Regions from separate parts of the Variovorax sp. 01N425 genome, predicted to be linked through region 1. Evidence: riboswitches for the same ligand, from Rfam matches in the RefSeq annotation. Region 1 holds a riboswitch; the other holds the start of a gene.
The links. Region 1 has a riboswitch for S-adenosylhomocysteine ahead of ahcY (adenosylhomocysteinase). Riboswitches for the same ligand answer to the same signal wherever they lie in the genome.
Positions count from the first base shown of each region.

Region 2: another riboswitch for S-adenosylhomocysteine. It lies ahead of metH (methionine synthase); the one in region 1 lies ahead of ahcY (adenosylhomocysteinase).

Region 1 covers NZ_JBFTRJ010000016.1:93,120-104,586, forward strand. Annotated here, with positions in the region: gene mdtD (multidrug transporter subunit MdtD) at 1-829, opposite strand, end outside; gene erpA (iron-sulfur cluster insertion protein ErpA) at 931-1,296, opposite strand; gene rpsI (30S ribosomal protein S9) at 1,476-1,868, opposite strand; gene rplM (50S ribosomal protein L13) at 1,881-2,312, opposite strand; gene AC1DSC_RS25820 (23S rRNA (adenine(2030)-N(6))-methyltransferase RlmJ) at 2,529-3,479, shown strand; gene AC1DSC_RS25825 (septal ring lytic transglycosylase RlpA family protein) at 3,501-4,100, opposite strand; gene metF (methylenetetrahydrofolate reductase [NAD(P)H]) at 4,190-5,014, opposite strand; gene AC1DSC_RS25835 (TlyA family RNA methyltransferase) at 5,024-5,815, opposite strand; gene ahcY (adenosylhomocysteinase) at 5,815-7,254, opposite strand; S-adenosyl-L-homocysteine riboswitch at 7,321-7,389, opposite strand; gene AC1DSC_RS25845 (hypothetical protein) at 7,507-8,154, shown strand; gene phaP (TIGR01841 family phasin) at 8,290-8,781, shown strand; gene AC1DSC_RS25855 (peptide chain release factor 3) at 8,859-10,487, shown strand; gene AC1DSC_RS25860 (ABC transporter permease) at 10,494-11,297, opposite strand.
Region 2 covers NZ_JBFTRJ010000002.1:13,169-24,635, forward strand. Annotated here, with positions in the region: gene AC1DSC_RS03125 (ArnT family glycosyltransferase) at 1-630, opposite strand, end outside; gene metH (methionine synthase) at 683-3,397, opposite strand; S-adenosyl-L-homocysteine riboswitch at 3,460-3,568, opposite strand; gene AC1DSC_RS03135 (PACE efflux transporter) at 3,617-4,078, opposite strand; gene AC1DSC_RS03140 (LysR family transcriptional regulator) at 4,177-5,106, shown strand; gene AC1DSC_RS03145 (SH3 domain-containing protein) at 5,107-5,889, opposite strand; gene AC1DSC_RS03150 (homocysteine S-methyltransferase family protein) at 5,974-7,020, opposite strand; gene hutG (N-formylglutamate deformylase) at 7,069-7,884, opposite strand; gene AC1DSC_RS03160 (formimidoylglutamate deiminase) at 7,891-9,300, opposite strand; gene hutI (imidazolonepropionase) at 9,297-10,547, opposite strand; gene AC1DSC_RS03170 (HutD/Ves family protein) at 10,571-11,143, opposite strand; gene AC1DSC_RS03175 (amino acid ABC transporter permease) at 11,295-11,467, opposite strand, start outside.

The DNA.
Region 1 (11,467 bases):
ACAGGTTGCCGAGCAAGCCGATGCTGAGCGTGGGCACGCCGAACAGCGAGGGCGAGAACAGCGGCTCGGGCCGGCGCGCGGCATGCAGCCAATAGGCCACCACGCTCGCAAAGCCGAACACCAGCAACAGCAGCACGCTGACCTGGCGCAGCCCCGCGCCCGAGACACCGTCGAGCGCCAGCGAGATCGCAACCATGCCGAAGGCCAGCATCGCATAGCCCGCGCCATCGAAGCGCCGCTGGATGGCCCCGCGCAGGTCGGGCATGAAGCGCAGCGTTGCCAGGCAGCCCGCCAACCCCACAGGCACATTGATCAGGAAGATCCAGTGCCAGGAGGCGTACTGCACCAGCCAGCCGCCCAGCGTGGGCCCGAGCAGCGGCCCGATCAGCCCCGGAATGGCAACGAAGCTCATCGCCTGCAGGAACTCCCCGCGCGGCACGGTGCGCAGCAGCGTCAGCCGCCCTACCGGCAGCAGCAAGGCGCCGCCCAGGCCCTGCACCACCCGCGCAGCCACCAGCTGCCCCACGCCCACCGACAAGGCGCACAGGACGGAGCCGACGACGAACAGCACGATGGCCGAGAAGAACACGCGCCGCGTGCCGAACCGGTCGGCGATCCAGCCCGAGGCCGGAATCAGCATTGCCATGGTCAGCGCGTAGGCCACCACCACCGACTGCATGCGCAGCGGGCTTTCGCCAAGGCTCGCGGCCATGGCGGGCAGCGCGGTGTTGATGATGGTGGCGTCGAGCGTCTGCATGAAGAAGCCGATCGCCACGAGCCAGAGCAGGCTCTTGCGGGCAGGATCGATGGCCGTGGCGGCGGATGTCATGGGGCAGCGAGGGGGAGGGAAAAGCGGCAGGCAGCAAAAAGCCGCCCGAAGGCGGCTTTTTTCAAGGAACGAAGGCTGGCGGGGGCAGCATCAGCCCGGCATCAGGCCGAGAAGCTCGATCCGCAGCCGCAGGTGCTGGTGGCGTTCGGGTTCTTGATCACGAACTGGGCGCCCTGCAGGTCTTCCTTGTAGTCGATCTCGGCGCCGACCAGGTACTGATAGCTCATGGCATCGATCAGCAGCGACACGCCGTTCTTGGTCATGGTGGTGTCGTCTTCGTTGGTGATTTCATCGAAGGTGAAACCATACTGGAAGCCCGAGCACCCGCCGCCCTGCACGAACACGCGCAGCTTGAGGTCGGGATTGCCCTCTTCGGCGATCAGGTCGGCCACCTTGGCAGCCGCGCTGTCGGTGAAGACGATCGGTTCGGGCATCTGGGTCTGGATGTTTTCGGCAACAGCGCTCATGGGGGATAACTCCTTGGGGGCCGTACATGCGGCCAATGAACCAATGCTACTGCAATGCCGCATTCCTGGCTGGCGGATGGCAGCGAGCACCCAACGCAAGTGGGGTCGAACACACATCCGCCAAGGCCGCGGCAATGAAAAAGCCGCCCGGAGGCGGCTTTTGTTCGCAATGAACAGGATCAGCGCTTGCTGAACTGCTTGCGGCGGCGTGCAGAGTGCAGACCGACCTTCTTGCGCTCGACTTCACGTGCATCGCGCGTGACGTAGCCGGCCTGGCTCAGCACCGGCTTGAGGCTTGCGTCGTAGTCGATCAGCGCACGGGTGATGCCGTGGCGCGTTGCGCCGGCCTGGCCCGATTCGCCGCCGCCATTGACGTTGACCATGACATCGAATGCTTCGAGGTTGTTGGTCAGCACCAGGGGCTGCTTGGCAATCATGATCGAGGTTTCGCGGCCGAAGAACTCTTGGATGTCCTTGCCGTTGACCGTGATCTTGCCGGTGCCCTTTTTCAGAAACACACGGGCGACGCTCGATTTGCGACGGCCGGTGCCATTGTTCCATTCACCAATCATTCTCAAGGCTCCTTACAGTTCCAGCACTTTGGGCTGTTGGGCGGTATGCGGGTGCTCTGCACCACCGTACACCTTGAGTTTCTTGATCATCGCGTAGCCGAGCGGGCCCTTGGGCAGCATGCCCTTGACGGCCTTTTCCAGGGCGCGGCCCGGGTGCTTGGCTTGCATGTCGCGGAAGTTCGTGGCCGTGATACCGCCCGGGTAGCCCGAGTGACGGTAGTAGACCTTGTCGATCGGCTTGGCGCCGGTGACGCGCAGCTGGGCTGCGTTGATGATGACGATGAAGTCACCGGTATCGACGTGAGGCGTGTAAATGGCCTTGTGTTTGCCGCGCAAACGGAGAGCAACTTCGCTGGCTACTCGTCCGAGGACCTTGTCGGTCGCGTCAATCACAAACCACTCGTGCGTCACGTCAGCGGGCTTGGCGCTGAACGTTTTGGTCATGAGTTTTCTCTATAAAGAGGGTTTGGCGAGCCCTTTTCCACGGTCGGCGTTCCTCTGACGGGAATCTCTTAGGTGGGTTTGCACATGCCCGCAGGGCGGTAATGTGTCTCCGCCGCGGGGCTACAAAAACGCTGCGAAGCCCGCGATTATACGAAGAATCGGCCAATCGGGGCAAATTTGGGCCCAGCGGCCGTCCAAGCCGTTACCATCGACCCCATGTTCAGTTACCGCCACGCCTTCCACGCCGGCAACCACGCCGACGTGCTCAAGCACACGGTGCTGATTGCCACGCTCGACCACCTGCTCGAAAAAGAGGCAGCTCTGACCGTGGTCGACACCCACGCCGGCGCCGGCCTGTACCGCCTGGACGGCGACTACGCCGGCACCAGCGGCGAGGCCGCCGAAGGCGTGCTGCGCCTGCTGGCGGACAAGAAAGCACCTGCCGCCCCGGCTCCTGCCGCCAAATCCGCCGCCAAGAAGGCCGCCCCCGAAGCCGAGGCGCCCCTGGCCGATGCGATTGCGCGCTACCTGAGCGTGATCCACGACTTCAACCCCAAGGGCGGCGCCCGCATCTATCCGGGTTCGCCTTTCATCGTGCAGCACCTGCTGCGCGACCACGACAAGCTCAAGCTGTTCGAGCTGCACCCCACCGATGCCCGCACGCTGGACGCCAACATCGCCCAGCTCGAGGCGGGCCGGCAGATCGCGGTGCTGCGCGAGGACGGCTTCGGCAGCGCCACCAAGTTCCTGCCGCCGCCCTCGCGCCGCGCGCTGGTGCTGATGGACCCGAGCTACGAGATCAAGAGCGACTACGGCCGCGTGCTCGACTTCGCGGCCGAGGCGCTCAAGCGCTTTGCCACCGGCACCTACGCCATCTGGTATCCGATCATCCCGCGCCCCGAGGCGCACGACCTGCCGCGCCGGCTCAAGACCCTGGCCACCAAGGCCGGCAAGCCCTGGCTGCACGCCACGCTCACGGTCAAGTCGAGCAAGCTGACCACCACGCCCACCGGTGAAACCCAGCGTCCGGGCCTGCCGGCCAGCGGCATGTTCCTGATCAACCCGCCCTACACGCTGAAGCCGCTGCTTGCGGCCGCGCTGCCCCAGCTGGCGGAGTGGCTGGCGCAGGACCGGAACGCCACCTTCTCGCTCGACGCGGGCGGCTAGTCCCGGCGGTCTTTCGCTGCTTCAGCGGCGGCGGCGCTGTGGCACTTTCACCTGGCGGCGCGCGGGTGCGGGCGCAGCCGCCGGCGCCTGGGCCTGCGCCACGTCTTCCTCCACCTCGGAGCCGCCGCAGCGCATGCCTTCGCGGTCGATGATCGTCAGCGCCACCTGCTTGATGCCGAGCCCGATCAGCCCGATGCGCTCGGCCGCGCCGCGGCTCAGGTCGATGATGCGGCCCTGCGCATAGGGCCCCCGGTCGGTGATGCGCACCAGCACCTCGCTGCCGTTGACGAGGCTGCGCACGCAGACGCGGGTATTGAACGGCAAGGTCTTGTGGGCTGCCGTCATGGCCATCATGTCGAAGCGCTCGCCGCTCGCGGTCTTGCGCTGGTGGAACTGGATGCCGTACCACGAGGCCCCGCCGCGCTCGAAGATCTCGCGCGGGCCGCTGTCCCCGGGCACGCCGTCGTCGGCCTCGCCAATTCCCGATACCGCGAGGTCGTAGCGCACCGAAGGCACGCTCGAGCGGGCCGGGGCGCCCGGCGGCACCGCCAGCTTGCGCGGCAGGGGCAGCAGCTTGGCGTCCTCCTTGTCGGCCGGCCCGCCCTCGGTGGCCGGCGGCATGGCGCAGCCGGCCAGCACGCAGGTGGCCGCGACCAGCGCAATGCGAAGCGAAGCGAGCAGCCGATGGCCTGCTCCAGGACGCCACCCCTTCAACCGAGGCGCTCCAGTACAGCCAGCGTGGCCGCCGACTGGTTCATCGTGTAGAAGTGCAGCGCCGGTGCGCCTCCACCCTGCAGGCGCGCGCACAGGTCGGTCACCACGTCGAGTCCGAAGGCCTTGATGGAGGCCGTGTCGTCGCCGAAGCCCTGCAGCCGCAGGCGGATCCAGCGCGGGATCTCGGCGCCGCAGGCATCCGAGAAGCGCATGAGCTGCGTCGAGCTGGTGATCGGCATGATGCCCGGCACGATCGGCAGGTCGAGCCCGAGCTTGCGGCTGTCGTCGACAAAGCGGAAGTACGCCTCGGGACTGAAGAAATACTGCGTGATCGCCGAGTCGGCGCCGGCCTTCACCTTGGCGGCGAAGGCCTGCAGGTCGGCCTCAGGCGAGCGTGCCTGCGGATGCACCTCGGGGTAGCAGGCCACCTCGATGTGGAAGTCGCGCCCGGTCTCCTCGCGGATGAAGGCCACGAGGTCGCTCGCGTACTGGAACTCGCCGCCGATGCCGTAGCCGCTCGGCAGGTCGCCGCGAAGGGCGACCAGGCGCTTCACGCCCATCGCCTTGAGCTCGGCCAACTGCTCGCGCACGGTGGCGCGCGTGGCGCCGATGCACGAGAAGTGGCTGGCGGCATCGACACCCTCGGACAGGATCTCCTGCACCGCGCCGAAAGTGCCCTGGTGCGTGGAGCCGCCCGCGCCGTAGGTCACCGAGCAGAACTCGGGCTTGCGCGCATACAGCTGCTGGCGCACCGCGCGCAGCTTGACCGCGCCTTCGGGCGTCTTGGTCGGAAAGAACTCGAAACTCAATGGAAGGCGCACCTGCGTCTCCTAGGAACCGTTCGCAGTGTCCGCGCGAACGGCGTGAATGAAAAACTCGCGGTTGCCGTCGCCGCCCGCAATGGGGCTGTCGAACCACCGCAGCACGCGCAGCCCGAGCGCCTCGCAGGCGTCGCGCAGCCGCTTCTCGACCACCGCGTACATCGACGCGTCGCGCACGATGCCGCCCTTGCCGACCTGTCCCGGCTGCAGCTCGAACTGCGGCTTGACGAGCATCAGCAGCTGGCCGTCGCCGGCCAGGAACGGCACCACGGCCGGCAGCACCAGCGTGAGCGAGATGAACGACAGGTCGCCGACGATCAGGTCGAAGCGCAGGTCGGAAGGCGCTTCGCCTTCTTCTTCCTGCAGGTCGTCCGGCGACAACGCACGCGCATTGACGCCTTCGATGGCCACCACGCGCTCGTCCTCGCGCAGCTTCGGATGCAGCTGCCCGTGGCCGACGTCGACGCCCACCACCTTGGCCGCGCCGGCTTGCAGCAGGCAGTCGGTGAAGCCGCCGGTCGACTGGCCCACGTCGAGGCACAGCTTGCCGGCGGCGCTGACGCCGCTCGCCGCCAGCGCGCCTTCGAGCTTGAGCCCGCCGCGCGAGACGTAGCGCGCCTCGGCCGCGTCGTCGAGCTCGACCTCGGCGGACTCGGGCACCTCGTCGCGGTTCTTCACCACCGAGCGCCACGCGTCCGCGCTGCCCGCATCGCGCCAGCGCATGCCGCCGGCAATCAGCCGCACGGCCTGCGAACGCGACGCGGCCAGGCCACGCTCCACCAGCAATTGGTCGGCGCGCATCAGTACCGGTACGTGTCCGGCTTGTAGGGGCCGTTCTTGCTCACGCCGATGTAGGCGGCCTGCTCGTCCGTCAGCTCGGTCAGCATCGCGCCGACCTTCTTCAGGTGCAGGCGCGCGACCTTCTCGTCGAGGTGCTTGGGCAGCACGTAGACCTTGCCGGCCTGGTAGGCGTCGGGCTTGGTGAAGAGCTCGATCTGGGCGATGGTCTGGTTGGCGAACGACGACGACATCACGAAGCTCGGATGGCCCGTGCCGCAGCCCAGGTTCACGAGGCGGCCCTTGGCCAGGAGGATGATCTTCTTGCCGTCGGGGAAGGTGATGTGGTCGACCTGCGGCTTGATCTCTTCCCACTCGTACTTCTCGATCGATGCAACATCGATCTCGTTGTCGAAGTGGCCGATGTTGCAGACGATGGCCTGGTCCTTCATCTTGACCATGGTGTCGTGCGTGATGACGTCCTTATTGCCCGTGGTGGTCACGAAGATGTCGGCCTTGTCGGCGGCATATTCCATGGTGACGACCTTGTAGCCTTCCATCGCGGCCTGCAGCGCGTTGATGGGGTCGATTTCGGTCACCCACACTTGCGCGCTCAGCGCGCGCAGCGCCTGGGCCGAGCCCTTGCCCACGTCGCCGTAGCCGGCCACGCAGGCCACCTTGCCGGCGATCATCACGTCGGTCGCGCGCTTGATGCCGTCCACCAGCGATTCGCGGCAGCCGTAGAGATTGTCGAACTTGCTCTTGGTGACCGAGTCGTTCACGTTGATGGCGCGGAACAGCAGCGTGCCCTTGGCGCTCATCTCGTTCAGGCGGTGCACGCCGGTGGTCGTTTCCTCGGTCACGCCGATGATCTCGGCCGACTTGCGGGTGTACCAGGTCGGATCGACCGCCAGCTTGGCCTTGATGGCGGCGTAGAGGATGCGTTCTTCCTCGCTGGTGGGCTTGGCGAGCACGCCCAGGTCCTTCTCGGCGCGCTGGCCCAGGTGCATCAGCAGCGTGGCGTCGCCGCCGTCGTCCAGGATCATGTTGGGGCCTTCGCCCTGCGAACCCTTGGGGCCGAAATCGAAGATGGCGTGGGTGTAGTCCCAGTAGTCCTTCAGCGACTCGCCCTTGATCGCGAACACCGGCGTGCCGGCGGCGGCAATCGCGGCGGCGGCATGGTCCTGCGTCGAGAAGATGTTGCACGAGGCCCAGCGCACGGTGGCGCCGAGCGCCTGCAGCGTCTCGATCAGCACGGCCGTCTGGATCGTCATGTGCAGCGAGCCCGTGATGCGCGCGCCCTTGAGCGGCTGCGCCTTCGAGAATTCCTCGCGGATGGCCATCAGGCCGGGCATTTCGGTTTCCGCGATCTTGATTTCCTTGCGGCCCCAGGCGGCCAGGGAAAGGTCGGCAATCGCCTGGTCGGCGGTGGAAACGGGGGTGGGCTTGAGAACAGCGCTCATGAGAACTCCAACAAAGCTAGTTTGAAAGGTGCCACTGCGTTCGGGGAAAAGACTCACCGCGAGAACAGCGGGTGAGCGTGGTTGCGATGTGGTCCGAGCCTCACGCCTGGCGGCGCTGCAACGCTCCTCGGAACCGCGGATTGTAGACGGGGCGCCAAGGCGAGCCAATCGCCGGGGCATCCCACATGCCGGAAAGCGCAATTCGCATCCGGGGCGTACATTGACTTGACCCCAATCCCGGAAGTTCCACCCATGCGCTTGTCCAGACTCTCCACTGCCCCTGCCCTGCTGGCCTCGGCCGCCTTCCTTCTTCTTGCCGCCGGCGCGCCGGTCCCGGCCTCTGCGCAGGCCGCCTCCGATCCGGTGCGCATCCGCGGCACCATCGTGCGCGTCGACGCCAAGGCCCTCGTGGTCCAGGACCGCGGCGGCGAGGTCGTCAGCCTGGCGCGGCCGGCCGACATGGCCGTGTCGGAGGTCTACCCGATCAAGCTGTCCGACATCAGGCAGGGCAGCTTCATCGGCACCGCCGCCATGCCGCAGGCCGACGGCACACAGAAGGCGCTCGAGGTGGTGGTGTTCCCCGAGGCCGCGCGCGGCACCGGCGAAGGCCACCGCCCCTGGGACCTGCTGCCGCAGAGCACCATGACCAACGCCACCGTGGCCGACCTGGCCGCGGCGCCGAAAACCGTGCGCGGCGGGCAGCAGCTGCGGCTGACCTACAAGGGCGGCGAAAAAACCGTCATCGTGCCGCCCGACGTGCCGGTCGTGACCTTCCGCCCCGGCACCGAGGCGCTGCTGGTGCCCGGCGCCAAGGTGCTGGTCAATGCGCAGGAAAGGAACGGCGTGCCCACGGCGCTGCGCGTCACCGCCGGGCGCAACGGCTTCGCGCCGCCGATGTAGCCCAAGGGAAATCCCGCAGGCAAATCCTGCCGCCGCGGCGCCGCGGGCGGGCTGTCGCGGCGTATCGTGGCGAGGCCCGGCCCGCCGGTCCTTGCCATTCACCCGTTCCTTACCCGACACAGGAGATACCGCACCATGGCCACTGCCAAGAAAGCCGCCGCGAAGAAGACCACCGCCAGCAGCAGCACCCGGGCGGCTCCCGACGCCGCCGACATGCTCGACCCCATGAAGAATCTCAAGGCCATGACCGACCGCCTGCAGGACCTCAACCTGACCGGTGGCGCGAGCAAGCTGCTCGAGAGCGGGCAAAAGGACCTCCAGGCGCTGATGCAGGCGAACCAGAAGTCCTACCAGGGCCTGCAGACCGTGGTGCAGCGGCAGACCGAGATGATCAAGAGCGCCATCGCCGAATGGCAGACGGCCGCCAAGGAAATGCCCGGCAAGGATGCCAAGGCCAACCTCGCCAAGCTCGACGAGCTCGGCCGCCAGTCGTTCCAGCGCGCCATCGACGACATCAAGGAGCTGGCCAACCTGGCCGCCAAGTCGCAGGCCGATGCGTTCGAGCTGGTGCGCCAGCGGATCCAGGCCAATGTGGATGAAGTGACGAAGCTGCTGCAGCGCAAGTAAGGCGTTTTCGGCGGGTCGGGCAGGCGGCTCGGGGCTGCCTTCTAAAATCGGGCCATCCCCCCGCAGATTGCCCCATCTTGTCTTTTCTCTCCGAAACTCGCCGCCGTCGCACCTTCGCGATCATTTCCCACCCCGACGCCGGCAAGACCACGCTGACCGAGAAGCTGCTGCTGTTCTCGGGCGCGATCCAGATCGCCGGTTCGGTGAAGGCGCGCAAGGCCTCGCGCCACGCCACCTCCGACTGGATGGAAATCGAGAAGCAGCGCGGCATTTCGGTGGCTTCGTCGGTCATGCAGATGCTGTACCGCGACCACGTGATCAACCTGCTCGACACGCCCGGCCACAAGGACTTCTCGGAAGACACCTACCGCGTGCTCACGGCGGTCGACTCGGCCCTGATGGTGATCGACGCGGCCAACGGCGTGGAGGCGCAGACGCGCCGGCTGATCGAGGTCTGCCGCCAGCGCGACACGCCCATCATCACCTTCGTCAACAAGATGGACCGCGAAGTGCGCGAGCCGCTCGACATCCTCGACGAAGTGGAGCGCGAGCTCGGCATGCCGTGCGTGCCGATGACCTGGCCGGTCGGCCAGGGCAAGAGCTTCCGCGGGATCATGAACCTGCGCACGCAGACGATGACGGTGTTCGAGTCGGGCAGCGAGCGGCTGCCGCACGACTTCGAGACCATCGCGCTCACGGAGCGCGACACGCTCACCAAGCGCTTCGGCGCCGATTTCGAATCCGCCATGGACAGCATGGAACTGGCCACCGGCGCCTCGCCCAGCTGGGACCGCGAGGCCTTCCTGGGCGGCAAGCAGACGCCGGTGTTCTTCGGCTCGGGCGTGAACAACTTCGGCGTGATGGAGGTGCTCGATGCGCTGGTCGACCTTGCGCCCTCCCCGCAGTCGCGCACCAGCACCACGATGGTCAACCGCCAGCCCGTGGTGAAGGAGATCCAGCCCGAGGACCGGGACTTCGCGGGCGTGGTGTTCAAGGTGCAGGCCAACATGGACGCCAATCACCGCGACCGCATCGCCTTCGTGCGCATGGCCTCGGGCAAGTACACGCCGGGCATGAAGCTCAAGGTGCAGCGCACGTCGAAGGAGCTGCGGCCCACCAGCGTCGTGACCTTCATGAGCCAGCGCCGCGAGGCGGTCGAAGAGGCCTACGCCGGCGACATCGTGGGCTTCACCACGCATGGCGGCGTGCAGCTGGGCGACACCATCACCGACGGCGCGAGCCTGCAGTTCACCGGCCTGCCCTTCTTTGCGCCCGAGCTGTTCATGACGGTGATCCTGAAGAACCCGCTGCGCACCAAGCAGCTGCAGCAGGGCCTGGCCCAGCTCGGAGAGGAAGGCGCCATTCAAGTGTTCCGCCCCGAGATCGGCGGGCCGATGCTGCTGGGCGCCGTCGGGCAGCTGCAGTTCGAGGTGGTGCAGCACCGCCTGAAGGCCGAGTACGACGCCGACGTGCGGCTCGAAGGCTGCCAGTACACCGGCGCACGCTGGATCACCGCCGATTCGCCGGCCGAGCTGCGCGAGTTCGTCAACGCGTACCCGCAGCGCATGGCCAAGGACGCGGCCGATACGCTGGCCTTCCTGTGCACTTCGCCCTACGACGTGCGGCTGGCGCAGGAGCGCTTTCCGAAGATCCATTTCCATCCGCTGCGGGAGCACGCGGGGCTGGCGCTGCAGAACGCGGGCTGAAGGGGCTCAGCTTCCCGTCGAGGCGTAGTGGCGCAGCCCGATGCGCCATGCGCCGAAAGCCGCCGCGAGGAACGCGAAGCCTGCGAGCGGCGACACCATGCCCACCCAGGCGGGCGCGCCCAGCGGATCCGGCTTGCCGAGGATCACGAGCGCCGGGTAGTACGCCACGCAGGCCAGCGGTACGATGAAGGTCAGCACGCGCCGGAACCACTGCGCATAGAGCGCCAGCGGGTACTGCGCCGCCTGCACGCCACCGTAGGTGAGCACGTTGGCGATCTCCAGGCTCTCGACGGTCCAGAATGACAGCGTGCCCTGCAGCACCAGGATGCCGAGGAAGAGCGCGATGCCACCGGCCAGCGCGAACAGGAAGATGGCCACTGCCCCGGGGGTCCACGCGATGTGGGCCTGGACGGTCGCGAACACCAGCACGCTCAGGCCCTGCAGCAGCCGGCCCAGGCGGCTGATGCGCACGTCGTGCCCCATGAGCTGCAGCGCCAGCGGGCGCGGGCGCAGCAGCAGCCGGTCGAAGGTGCCGGTGCGCAGGAACTCGGTGCCGAGCACGTCGAAGCCGCGCCCCAGCGCGTCGGCAATCGCGAACATGCAGTTGACCAGACCGTAGAACAGCGCCACCTCGCCGATGGCCCAGCCCTGCACTTCGCCGAAGCGATGGAACAGCGCCCAGACGGCAACCACCTCGATGCCTGTGCCGAGGAACTGGCCCAGGGTCAGCAGCAGGGCCGAGACGGGGTATCTCGCCTGGCCGCTGATCGAGGCGGCCATGAGGCGGAAAAAAAGAGGGAGCGAACCCATTTCAGTGGCTTCCGCTGGTTGTGTTTTTTGCGCTGCTGTTCTTGTTCAGGGCGCGTGCACAGGCCACCGGGTACTCCCCTCCGCGAATGTCCCCCGCCCTTCGGGCTCCTCCTTGATTTCGCTGCGGGGAGCACCCGATGCCCTGTGCACTGGGGCACGCTCGGTGTGCA
Region 2 (11,467 bases), on a different contig from region 1:
CGTGAGCCGGTTCGCATGCTGGATGCCGAGGCGGTAGACCATCACCGCCGAAATCACTCCGGCCAGCGCATTGAGGAAGTGCGGCAGCACGTCGTCGCCCAGCTGCAGCGCGGCCGCGTAGAGCAGGTTGTAGTTGTAGGGGAACCAGGGGTAGCGCAGCCACTCGTGGATGCCCAGCGAGCCCTGCTGCGCCACCAGCCGCGCATAGGGCAGGTGGTACATCAGCTCGTCGAAGGCGGCGGGCGGCGCGAGCGGCGCGACCAGCGCGGGCAGCGCCACCAGCGCCAGCGCGATGGCGGCGATCCTTTCGGCGCGGGTCCATGGCGCGGCGGGGGCACCAGCGACGTGCAGCGCCCGCGCTTCCCGCCACCAGGGCCGCAGCTGCAGTGCGGCCGCCAGCACGCCGGCAGCGATCAGTGCCACGGTGGCGCCCGGCTTGAATGCGCCGAAGATCGCGAGCAGCTGGAAGGCGCAGATGAAAAGGCCCACGCCCAGGGCCGCCGCCATGGCCGCCTCCAGCCCCGCGTCCCGGCGCGGCGGCGGCGCCAGGCGCGCCAGCAGCGCGCGGCCGAAGCCCCAGCAGCCAAGCACAAAGACCGCCAGTGCCGCATAGTGCGCGGCAGCAAACATCAGCTTCTGAATAACAACTCCCGGCGCCGGGCGGCCACGCCGGCCGGCAGGTTCAAAGGTTCGGCGCCAGCAGGCGCTCGAGTTCGGATTCGCTGGTCCGGCGGCGCGCCGCCTGGTCCTGCAACTGGTCGTGCCCGATCTTGCCGACGTTGAAGTAGGTCGACTCGGGATGGCTCAGGTAGAAGCCGCTCACGCTGGCGGCGGGCATCATAGCGAGGCTTTCGGTCAGCGTCATGCCAATGTCCGCGCAACCCAGAAGGTCGAACATCGGGCGCTTCACGCTGTGGTCGGGGCAGGCCGGGTAGCCAGGCGCGGGGCGGATGCCGCGGTATTTCTCGGCGATCATGTCCTCGTTGCTGAGGCCCTCATCGGGCGCATAGCCCCAGAGGTCGGTGCGCGCGCGGTGGTGCAGCGATTCGGCAAAGGCCTCGGCCAGCCGGTCGGCCAGCGCCTTGAGCATGATGGCGGAATAGTCGTCGAGGTCGTCGATGAAGTACTTCTCCTTCTTCTCGACGCCCAGGCCCGCCGTCACTGCGAACACGCCCACGTAGTCTTTCAGCCCGCTGTCCTTGGGCGCGACGAAGTCGGCCAGGCAGCGGCTCGGGCGCATCACGCCGTCGATCACCTGCTTCTCGGTCTGCTGGCGCATGCCGTACCAGGTGAGCGCGACTTCGCTGCGCGTCTCGTCGGTGTAGAGCTCGATGTCGTCGTCGTTCACCGTGTTGGCGGGCCAGAAGCCGACCACGCCGCTCGCGCTGAGCCAGCGGCCCTCGATCAGGCGCTTGAGCATGCGCTGGCCGTCGGCGTACACGCGCACGGCCTCGGTGCCGACCACTTCGTCCTTCAGGATGGCCGGGAACGGGCCCGCGAGATCCCAGGTCTGGAAGAACGGGCCCCAGTCGATGTACTTCGCGAGTTCGGTCAGGTCGAAGTTCTTGAACAGGCGCCGGCCAATGAACTTGGGCACCGGCGGCGTGTAGCCGGACCAGTCGACCGGCGTCTTGTTGGCGCGCGCCTTGGCCAGCGGCCACAGCGGCACCTGCTTCTTGTTGGCATGCTGCGTGCGCACCTTCTCGTAGTCGGCGTTGATCTCGTCGATGTACGCGGTGGCCTGGTCGCTCAGCAGGCTCTGCGCCACGCTCACGCTGCGGGAAGCGTCGGGCACGTAGACCACCGGGCCTTCGTAGTGCGGCGCAATCTTGACTGCGGTGTGCACGCGGCTGGTGGTGGCGCCGCCGATTAGGAGCGGAATCTTCCGGATGCGGAAGTGGTCGTCCTTCTGCATCTCGCCGGCCACGTACTGCATTTCTTCGAGGCTCGGCGTGATGAGGCCCGACAGGCCCACGATGTCCGCGCCCTCGACCTTCGCCTTGGCGAGGATCTCGTGGCACGGGACCATCACGCCCATGTTCACCACTTCGAAGTTGTTGCACTGGAGCACGACGGTGACGATGTTCTTGCCGATGTCGTGCACGTCGCCCTTCACGGTGGCGATGATGATCTTGCCCTTGGTGCGCACGTCGCGGCCCGCGGCCTCGTCCTGGCGCTTTTCTTCCTCGATGTAGGGAATGAGGTGGGCCACGGCCGACTTCATCACGCGCGCCGACTTCACCACCTGCGGCAGGAACATCTTGCCCTGGCCGAACAGGTCGCCCACGATGTTCATGCCGTCCATCAGCGGCCCCTCGATCACGTGCAGCGGCCGCCCGCCCTTGGCAAGGATCTGCCGGTAGGCCTCCTCGGTGTCCTCGACGATGAAGTCGGTGATGCCGTGCACCATCGCGTGCGAGAGGCGCTGGTTGACGTGCACCGGGTGCTCCGGCGTGCCGCGCCATTCGAGCTTCTTGCTGTCGTCCTTGGCGCCGCTCTTGGCGGTCTCGGCCACTTCGACGAGGCGCTCTCCCGCATCGGGGCGGCGGTTGAGCACCACGTCTTCCACGCGCTCGCGCAGCGTGGGCTCGAGGTCGTCGTACACGCCCACCATGCCGGCATTGACGATGCCCATGTCCATGCCGGCCTGGATCGCGTGGTACAGGAACACGGTATGGATCGCTTCGCGCACCGGGTCGTTGCCGCGGAAGCTGAAGCTCACGTTGCTCACGCCGCCCGACACCTTGGCGCCTGGCAGGTTCTCTTTGATCCAGCGCACGGCATTGATGAAGTCGACCGCGTAGTTGTCATGCTCCTCGATGCCGGTGGCAATCGCGAAGATGTTGGGGTCGAAGATGATGTCCTCGGGCGGAAAGCCCACCTCGTCCACCAGGATGCGGTAGGCGCGCTCGCAGATCTCGATCTTGCGCTGGTAGGTGTCGGCCTGGCCTTTCTCGTCGAAGGCCATCACCACCGCGGCGGCGCCGTAGCGCCTCACGAGCTTGGCCTCGTGCTTGAACTTGTCGACGCCTTCCTTCATGGAGATGGAGTTGACGATGCCCTTGCCCTGGATGCAGCGCAGGCCGGCCTCGATCACCTCCCACTTGGAGCTGTCGACCATCACCGGCACGCGCGCGATGTCGGGCTCGCTGGCGATCAGGTTCAGGAAGCGCACCATGGCGGCCTTGCTGTCGAGCATGGCCTCGTCCATGTTGATGTCGATCACCTGCGCGCCGTTCTCCACCTGCTGGCGCGCCACGGCCAGGGCGTCCTCGAACTGGCCGTTCAGGATCATCCGCGCGAAGGCCTTGGAGCCGGTGACGTTGGTGCGCTCACCGATGTTGACGAACAGCGACCCGGCATCGATGGCCACGGGCTCGAGGCCGGACAGCTTCATCGGGGGGACGCGGGGCGTGGAAACTTCTTCGCTCATGGGGGCTCACCTGGGCAGGAAAAAACGTCAGGTGAGCGTCGTTTGTTGCGGCTTGCGCCCCGGCCGGCGGGGCGCCTTCCAAGCCTGACGGCGGGCCTCTTGATGCGGGCCGCCGCTGCAACGCTCCTTGGAAGGGAGCGCAATTTTACCGGCTGCGACAAGGGCCGCGGCCGCCAGGGGCGTTCAGGCGCCCTGCCCGGCCGCCGCTGCCGAGCCGGCCTTGGCGGGCGCGGCCGAGGCCGGCAGCCCGAACACCCGGTCGAAGCCCCAGTTGAAGACGAAGGTGTAGACCAGGAAGAACACCACCAGGCCCAGGTCCATCACCAGCGCCTGCCACAGCGTCACGCCCAGGCCCCAGGCGAACAGCGGCACCAGCACCGCGATCAACCCGCCCTCGAAGCCGATGGCATGCGCCATGCGCCGGCGCACGCTGCGCCCACGCACCGCCTGGCGCGACTCCCAGCGCTCGAACAGGGCGTTGAAAACCAGGTTCCAGATCACGGCGATGACCGAGGCGGCCACCGCGAGCACGCCCGAATGGCCGAGCCCGGCGTCGGTCATCAGCGCCAGCCCGGCACTTGCGGCCACGATGGCGATGCCTTCGTAAAGGCTGATGTAGACGACGCGGCGCTGAAACCCCTGCATGGCTTTTCCCCTGGCAAATGAAAACGATGGCTGGACTTTATTTGCTGTTTGCTGATATAAAAAGTCAACTTGTTTCAGTTTTATTGATAGATCAGCCGATGGCTTTCTCCAGCGACAACGTCGAGGTCTTCCTGGCCGTGATCGACCACGGCTCCTTCTCGGCCGCGGCGCGCGCGCTGCGCAAGGTGCCCTCGGCCGTCAGCATGGCCATTGCCAACCTCGAGGCCGAACTGGCCCTGCCGCTGTTCGACCGCAGCGGCCGCGAGCCGCAGCCGACCGCCGCCGCCCGCTCGCTGGAGCCGCAGGCGCGCCTCCTGGCGGCGCAGCTGAAGCAGCTTCAGGTGCAGGCCCTGGCGCTCACGCAGGGCCTGGAAAACCGCCTCACGCTGGCCATTGCGCCCGAGCTGCTGGCCGCGCCCTGGAGCGGGCCGCTGGCCGCGCTGGCCGAGGAATATCCGCTGCTGCAGGTCGAGGTGCTGGCCGCGCCGCAGGCCGATGCGCTGGCGCTGCTGCACAGCGGCCGCGCACAGCTGGCGCTGGTGTTCGAGCGCCCGAGCCTCGACGGGCGCGAGGGGTTCCAGGAAGTCGGCAGCGACACCATGGTGGCCGTGATGGCGCCCGGCCACCCGGTGCTGCTGGCGGCCGCCGGCGAGCGGCTGCGCGAGGAGCACTTGACGAACACCCGGCAGATCGTGGTGGCGGGGCGCGATCTCGCCACCAGCGACCCGCGCTTCGTGTTCGCGCGCCACGTCTGGCGCACCGACAACGCGCTGGCCGCGCTGAGCCTGATCACGGCCGGCCTTGGCTGGGGCTGGCTGCCGCGCAATTTCGCCAGGCCGCACGTGGCCGCCGGCGCGCTGGTCGAGATTCCGTTCGAGAACCTCAGCAACGGGCTCGACCTGTGGGTCGACGTGGTGTGGTCGCGCGAGCGGCCGCTGGGCCTCGGCGCGCAGCGCTTCGTGGCGCTGATTGCGCGCGACCGGCAGGCCGCGGCGGGCATTTCCGCCGCCGACGATCCGCGGGGCTGATCAGTCGCGGTGGCCGTGACCACCGCCCTTTCCACCGCCACCATGGCCGTGGCCGCCACCCCTGCCGCCGCCTTCACCGCCGCCATGCGGGCGTCCGCCGCCACCGGCGCCGGGCCGGCCACCGCCCGGATGCATCTGCGGCTGGCCGGGCGGCGGTCCGGGCCGGAAGGCCGGCTGGGGCCGCGGCGGCTTGATGCCCGGGTCGGCCGGCGGGCGATAGCCCGGCCCCGGCCGTGGCGGGCGGTAGCCCGGTCCCGGTTGCGGATGGAAGCCGGGCCCCGGCGCGGGCTTGAACCCCGGGCCCGGCCACGGCCTCGGCTGCCAGGCCGGCCGCACCGGCGGCGGGGGACGCCAGCCGGGCATCGGCGGCGGCGGCGGCCGGCCGCCCCACCAGCGGCGCTCGCCGTACCAGGGCCGGTCGCGGTAGTAGTCGGCCCAGTAGCTGCCGATCACGAAGGTGACGACGGGCACGCCAATCACCGCGGCGTAGCTGGCCAGCGGCACGCGCCGCTCCTGGTAGGCGTAGTCCAGGCTCCGGGCCCAGACCCAGCCGCGCCCGCCGTCGGGCAGCACCACGTCGCACCAGCTGTAGCCGCCGGTACAGCCGATCACGTCGAGCGGCTGGCCCGGGCCGAGCCGCGCCACCAGCGGATAGTCGCCCGAGGGCCCGGCCCGCAGGTTGACCGCGCCGCGCGTGAAGGCCTGCTGCGCCGCGGCGGCCATCGGCAGGGCGAGCGCAACGGCGCCGATGCCGATCCAGCGCATGGAGAGTTTGTTGTTCATGACGAGGCTTCCTTTGCGCCGCCAGCCTAGGCGGCGGCCCGGATGCCGTCAATCAGCCGGGAGCGCGACAGCGCCGGGCGCCGGTCAGGCTGCTTCGCGGTAGAAGCCGTTGTTGTTCAACAGCCGGCCTGTCATCGGCGCCACGGCTTTGCCGATGGCCGCGATATGGTCCGGCGTGGTGCCGCAGCAGCCGCCCACGATGTTGACCAGCCCTTCGGCCGCGAACTCGTGCAGCAGCCGCGAGGTGACGTCGGGCGTCTCGTCGAAGCCGGTCTCGCTCATCGGATTGGGCAGGCCCGCGTTCGGATAGCAGCTGATGAAGGTGTCGCCCGCCACCTTGGCCAGTTCCTGGATGTAGGGCCGCATCAGCGCCGCGCCCAGCGCGCAGTTGAGCCCGATGGCCAGCGGCTGCGCATGGCGCACGCTGTGCCAGAACGCGGTGACGGTCTGGCCGCTCAGGATGCGGCCCGAGGCGTCGGTCACGGTGCCGCTGATGATCAGCGGCAGGCGCTGGCCGCTGTTGTCGAAATACTCGTCGACCGCGAACAGCGCGGCCTTGGCATTGAGCGTGTCGAAGATGGTCTCGACCAGGATCAGGTCCGAACCGCCCTCGACCAATGCCTCGGTCTGCTCGTAGTAGGCCGCGCGCAATTGCTCGAAGTCGATGTTGCGCGCGCCGGGGTCGTTCACGTCGGGGCTGATGCTCGCGGTCTTGGGCGTCGGGCCGAGGGCGCCGGCCACGAAGCGCGGCTTGTCCGGCGTGCTGAACTTGTCGCAGGCCGCACGCGCGAGCTTCGCCGATTCGAGGTTCATCTCGCGTGCGAGGTGGGCCATCTTGTAGTCCTCCTGCGCGATGGTGGTCGCGCCGAAGGTGTTGGTCTCGATCAGGTCGGCGCCGGCCGCGAGGTAGCCCTCGTGGATGTCGCGGATCACGTCGGGCCGCGTCAGCGAGAGCAGCTCGTTGTTGCCCTTGACGTCGCGCTCGAAGTCCTTGAAGCGCTCGCCGCGGTACTGCTCCTCGGTGAGCTTGAAGCGCTGGATCATCGTGCCCATCGCGCCATCGAGGATGGCGATGCGCTTTTCGAGGATGCCGGCAAGCGCCTGGCCGCGGGTATAGATGACGGGCTTCATAGCCCCCGATTGTAGGAAGCGGGGCTGCCCCTGGCCGGCGTCGGTGCTTTAGCGGCGTTCGACGAATTCCAGCACCGCCTCGATCATGCGCCGCACATGCGGCTGCACGCCGGCCGCGACCTCGGGCAGGTAGTCGAAGGGCAGCTTCTCCTGCATGTAGCTCGACTGCGTCATCTCCAGCTGCACCGCGTGCACGCCGGCCGCGGGGTTGCCGTACTGGCGCGTGATGTAGCCGCCGGTGAAGCGGCCGTTGAGCACGCCCGTGTAGCCGGTGGCCGATTCGGCAATGCCCAGCAGCGTGGCGGCCAGCGCCGGATCGCAGCTGCTGCCCTTGCCGGTGCCCAGGTTCAGGTCGGGCAGCTTGCCCTCGAAGAAGCGCGGCAGCACCGAGCGGATCGAGTGCGCGTCCCACAGCGCGATGGTGCCGTGCGCGGCCTTCAGGCGGTCGAGCTCGGCCTGCAGCTGCCGGTGGTAGGGCTGCCAGATGGCGTCGCGGCGCGCGGCGATTTCCGCGTCGTTGGGCAGGTCGTCGGCGGACGCGTAGACCGGCGTGTCGTCGAAGGTGTCGACCGGGCACAGGCCCGTGACGCTCTGGCCCGGGTAGAGGCTGGCGCCATCCGGCGGGCGGTTCAGGTCGACCACGTAGCGCGAATGCGTGGCAACGAGCACCGAGGCGCCGAGTTCGTCGGCAAAGTCGTAGAGCCGTTCGAGGTGCCAGTCGGTGTCGGGCACCTGGCGCGCCTCGTCGGTCAGGCGGGCGGCGAGCGCGGGCGGCACGTAGGTGCCGACGTGCGGCATGGAGATCAGCAAGGGACGCGTGCCCTGGCGGAAGCGGAAGGCGGGTTCGGTGGTGGTGAAGCTCATGGGACTCTAATTTTCAAGGAGAAGCTGGCTGCGCGCCGCGACGAAGGCGGCGGCGGCCTCGGCGTGCAGGGCATGGCGGCCGGCCGCCACGCGCGGCTGGCCCGCGACCCAGACGGTGTCGATGGCCGAGGTGCGGTGGCTCGCAAAGACGTGCGACGACAGCATGTCGGGCGCCGGCAGGCCCTGCAGCGCAAGCTGCGCGGCATCGAGCACGACGAAGTCGGCCTGCTGCCCCGCGGCCAGGCCGCCGATGGCCCGGCCCGAGGCCTGCGCGCCGCCGCGCACCGCTTCGAGCGTGAGCGCGGTGGCCACATGCGGCTGCGCCGCGCTGGCGCCGACGTTGCGCTGCCGCCAGGCCAGGCGCTGGCTGTATTCGAGCATCAGCAGCTCTTCCGCGGCATTGACCGTGGCATGGCTGTCGGAGCCCAGGCCCCAGGCGCCGCCGTGGTGGCGCCAGGCGGAAAAATCGAAGATGCCGTCGCCCAGGTTGGCCTCGGTGGTCGGGCACAGGCCGGCGACCGCGCCGCTCTTTGCGGCACGCTCGTATTCGGCCGCGTCCATGTGCGTGGCATGCACCAGGCACCAGCGCGCATCGACCGGCGCATGGTCGAGCAGCCAGGCCACGGGCCGCTGGCCGCTCCAGGCCACGCAGTCGTCGACCTCCTTGGTCTGTTCGGCGATGTGGATGTGGATCGGCGCGCCCGGGTCGATGGCCTCGAGCCCCGCCACGGCTTCGCGCAGCGCATCGGGCGGCACGGCGCGCAGCGAATGCGGCGCGAGCCCCAGGCGGGCCGAAGGACCGCCTTGCGGTCCGGGTGCACCCTGCGCCTCGCATGCGGGCTTGAGGGTGTCGAGCAGGCGCAGCATCGAATCCGTCGAGCGGATGAAGCGGCGCTGGCCCTCGTTGGGCGGCAGTCCGCCGAAGCCGCTGGCCTGGTAGAGCACGGGCAAGAGCGTGAAACCGATGCCGGCCTTCTTCGCGGCGCGCAGCAGCGCGAGGCTCAGCGTCGCATCGTCGGCATAGGGGCGGCCATCGGCATCGTGGTGCACGTACTGGAACTCGCACACGCTGGTGTAGCCCGCCTCGAGCATCTCGGCATAGAGCCAGGTCGCGATGGCCTCCATCTGCTGCGGGCCGAGGCGCGCGGCAAAGCGGTACATCAGCGTGCGCCAGCTCCAGAAACTGTCCTGCTGCTGGGCGCGGTATTCGGTGAGTCCCGCGAAGGCACGCTGGAAGGCATGCGAATGCAGGTTGGGCATGCCGGGGATCACGGGGCCTTTTGCCACCTGCGCGCCCGCTGCCGGCGGGGCCGCGGGCTGCACCTGCGTGAGCTGGCCGGCCTCGTTCCACGACAGCCGCACGTTCTTTGCCCATCCGCCGGGCAGCAGCGCATCGGCCGCGAACAGCGTGTTCATTGGGCAGCTCCCACGGCGATGCGGCCCTGGCGCACGACGGTGCGCACCGGGCGCTGGCCGAACCAGTAGGCGAGCTCGGCTGCGTCGCGCACGTTCCAGAGCACGAAGTTGGCGGGCATGCCTTCGGCGATCGCGCCGTGCGTTTTCTGCAGGCCCAGCGCGCGCGCCGCATGCACGGTGACGCCCGCCAGCGCCTCGGGCACCGTGAGGCGGAACAGCGTGCAGGCCATGTTCATCATCAGCAGCAGGCTCAGCGCGGGCGAGGTGCCGGGGTTGTGGTCGGTCGACACGGCCATCGGCACGCCGGCCGCGCGCAGCGCCTCGATCGGTGGCAGGTGCGTGTCGCGCAGCGTGTAGTAGGCGCCGGGCAGCAGCACGGCCACGGTGCCTGATTGGCGCATGGCCTCGATGCCTTGGGCCGACAGGTGCTCGATGTGGTCGCACGAGAGCGCGCCGTAGCGCGCGGCGAGCGCGGCGCCGCCCATGTCGGAGAGCTGCTCGGCATGCAGCTTGACCGGCAGGCCCAGCGCCTTCGCGGCCTGGAACACCTGCTCGGTTTCCGCGAGCGTGAAGGCGATGCGTTCGCAGAACACGTCGACCGCATCGACCAGCCCCTCGGCCGCGAGCGCGGGCAGCATCTCATTGCAGACGAGATCGATGTAGTCGCCGCTGCGGCCCGCGTACTCGGGCGGCAGCGCATGCGCGCCCAGGAAGGTGGTGCGCACCGTGACGCCATAAGCCTCGCCCAGGCGCCGCGCCACGCGCAGCTGCTTGCGCTCATGCTCGAGCGCCAGGCCATAGCCCGACTTGATCTCGATCGCGCAGACGCCGTCGGCCAGCAGCTGTTCGAGCCGCGGCGCGGCCTGCGCGAAGAGCGCGTCTTCATCGGCCTCGCGCGTGGCGCGCACCGACGAGACGATGCCGCCGCCGGCCTTCGCCACTTCTTCGTAGCTGGCGCCCGCGAGCCGCATCGCGAACTCGTTGGCGCGCTGGCCGCCGTAGACCAGGTGCGTGTGGCAATCGACCAGGCCGGGCGTGACGAGCGCGCCGCGGCCATCGTGCGGCGGCAGGCCTGCGAACTCGGCCGGCAGGGCGCTGCGTGCGCCGACCCAGCGGACCGTGCCTTCGGCCACCGCGATGGCGGCTTCGGTGTCGGCGTCCGGGGTTGTGCCGGGCGCGGCGCCGGGCACCAGGCGGAGCCCCGTCCAAAGGCCGTCGGCCGATGGGAATGTGCTTGCGGATGTCATGTCTTGTCTGGTGTTTGCACAGCTTACGCCGGCACGATGCGGATCGCAGCCAGCCGCGCGCCTTCCTGCGCGGGCTCGGCCTGCCATGCCTGCGCACTGTCGGTCCAGTACAGGCCTTCGCCCTCGCGGCAGGGCTCGCCGTTCAGGCGCCATGCGCCGCCAAGCGCGAGCAGCACGCCGTGCGGTGCGGCCTCGACGGCCGATGCGTGGTCTAGCACCTGCACGTCGGCGCGCCACTGGCCATGGCGCGTCATGATGTTGAAGTCGTTCGATGCGCCGCCGAGCAGCGTGCAGTCGATCGCGTCGTCGCCGCTGAATGCGAACGGCCGGTGCGGCACGTCGAGCCGGTGCTCGATGCGCCCGTCGTGCGTGAACAGCCGCACGCCGTCGCCTTCGAGCAGCATGATGCTGCGGTCCACGCCCGCGAAAGTCGAGAACGGTCCGGCCGCCGCGATGGTCGCGATGCTCGCGCGCCAGCCGAAGCCATCGAGCCCCGCGCCCTGCGGCCAGCTCGCGATCTCCTGCGTGGTGCCGCCGCCGTTCTTCCAGGGCATGGCCGGAAGAGAGCTGCGAGAGAAGCGCTGCACGTTATTCATGACCGGTCCTCTTGCCCCTTCCCCTTCCGGGGGAAGGCTGGGATGGGGGCCGCGCCCAACGAGCGCTGTGCGAAGGGCAAGGCCGTCGCGCCCCCACCCCGGCCCTCCCCCGGGAGGGGAGGGAGAAATGCAAATGCGAATGCAGCGCCGCTCATCGCATCAACCCGCCTTGGCGCAGCTTCTGCTCGAAGTGCCTGAGGACCAGCGTCATCGTGCCCGTGAGCACGAAATACACGAGCGCAATCGCCAGGTAGACCTCGAGCGAGCGGTACGACACGCTGATGATCTTCTGCCCTTCATGCATCACGTCGTGGATCGTCAACA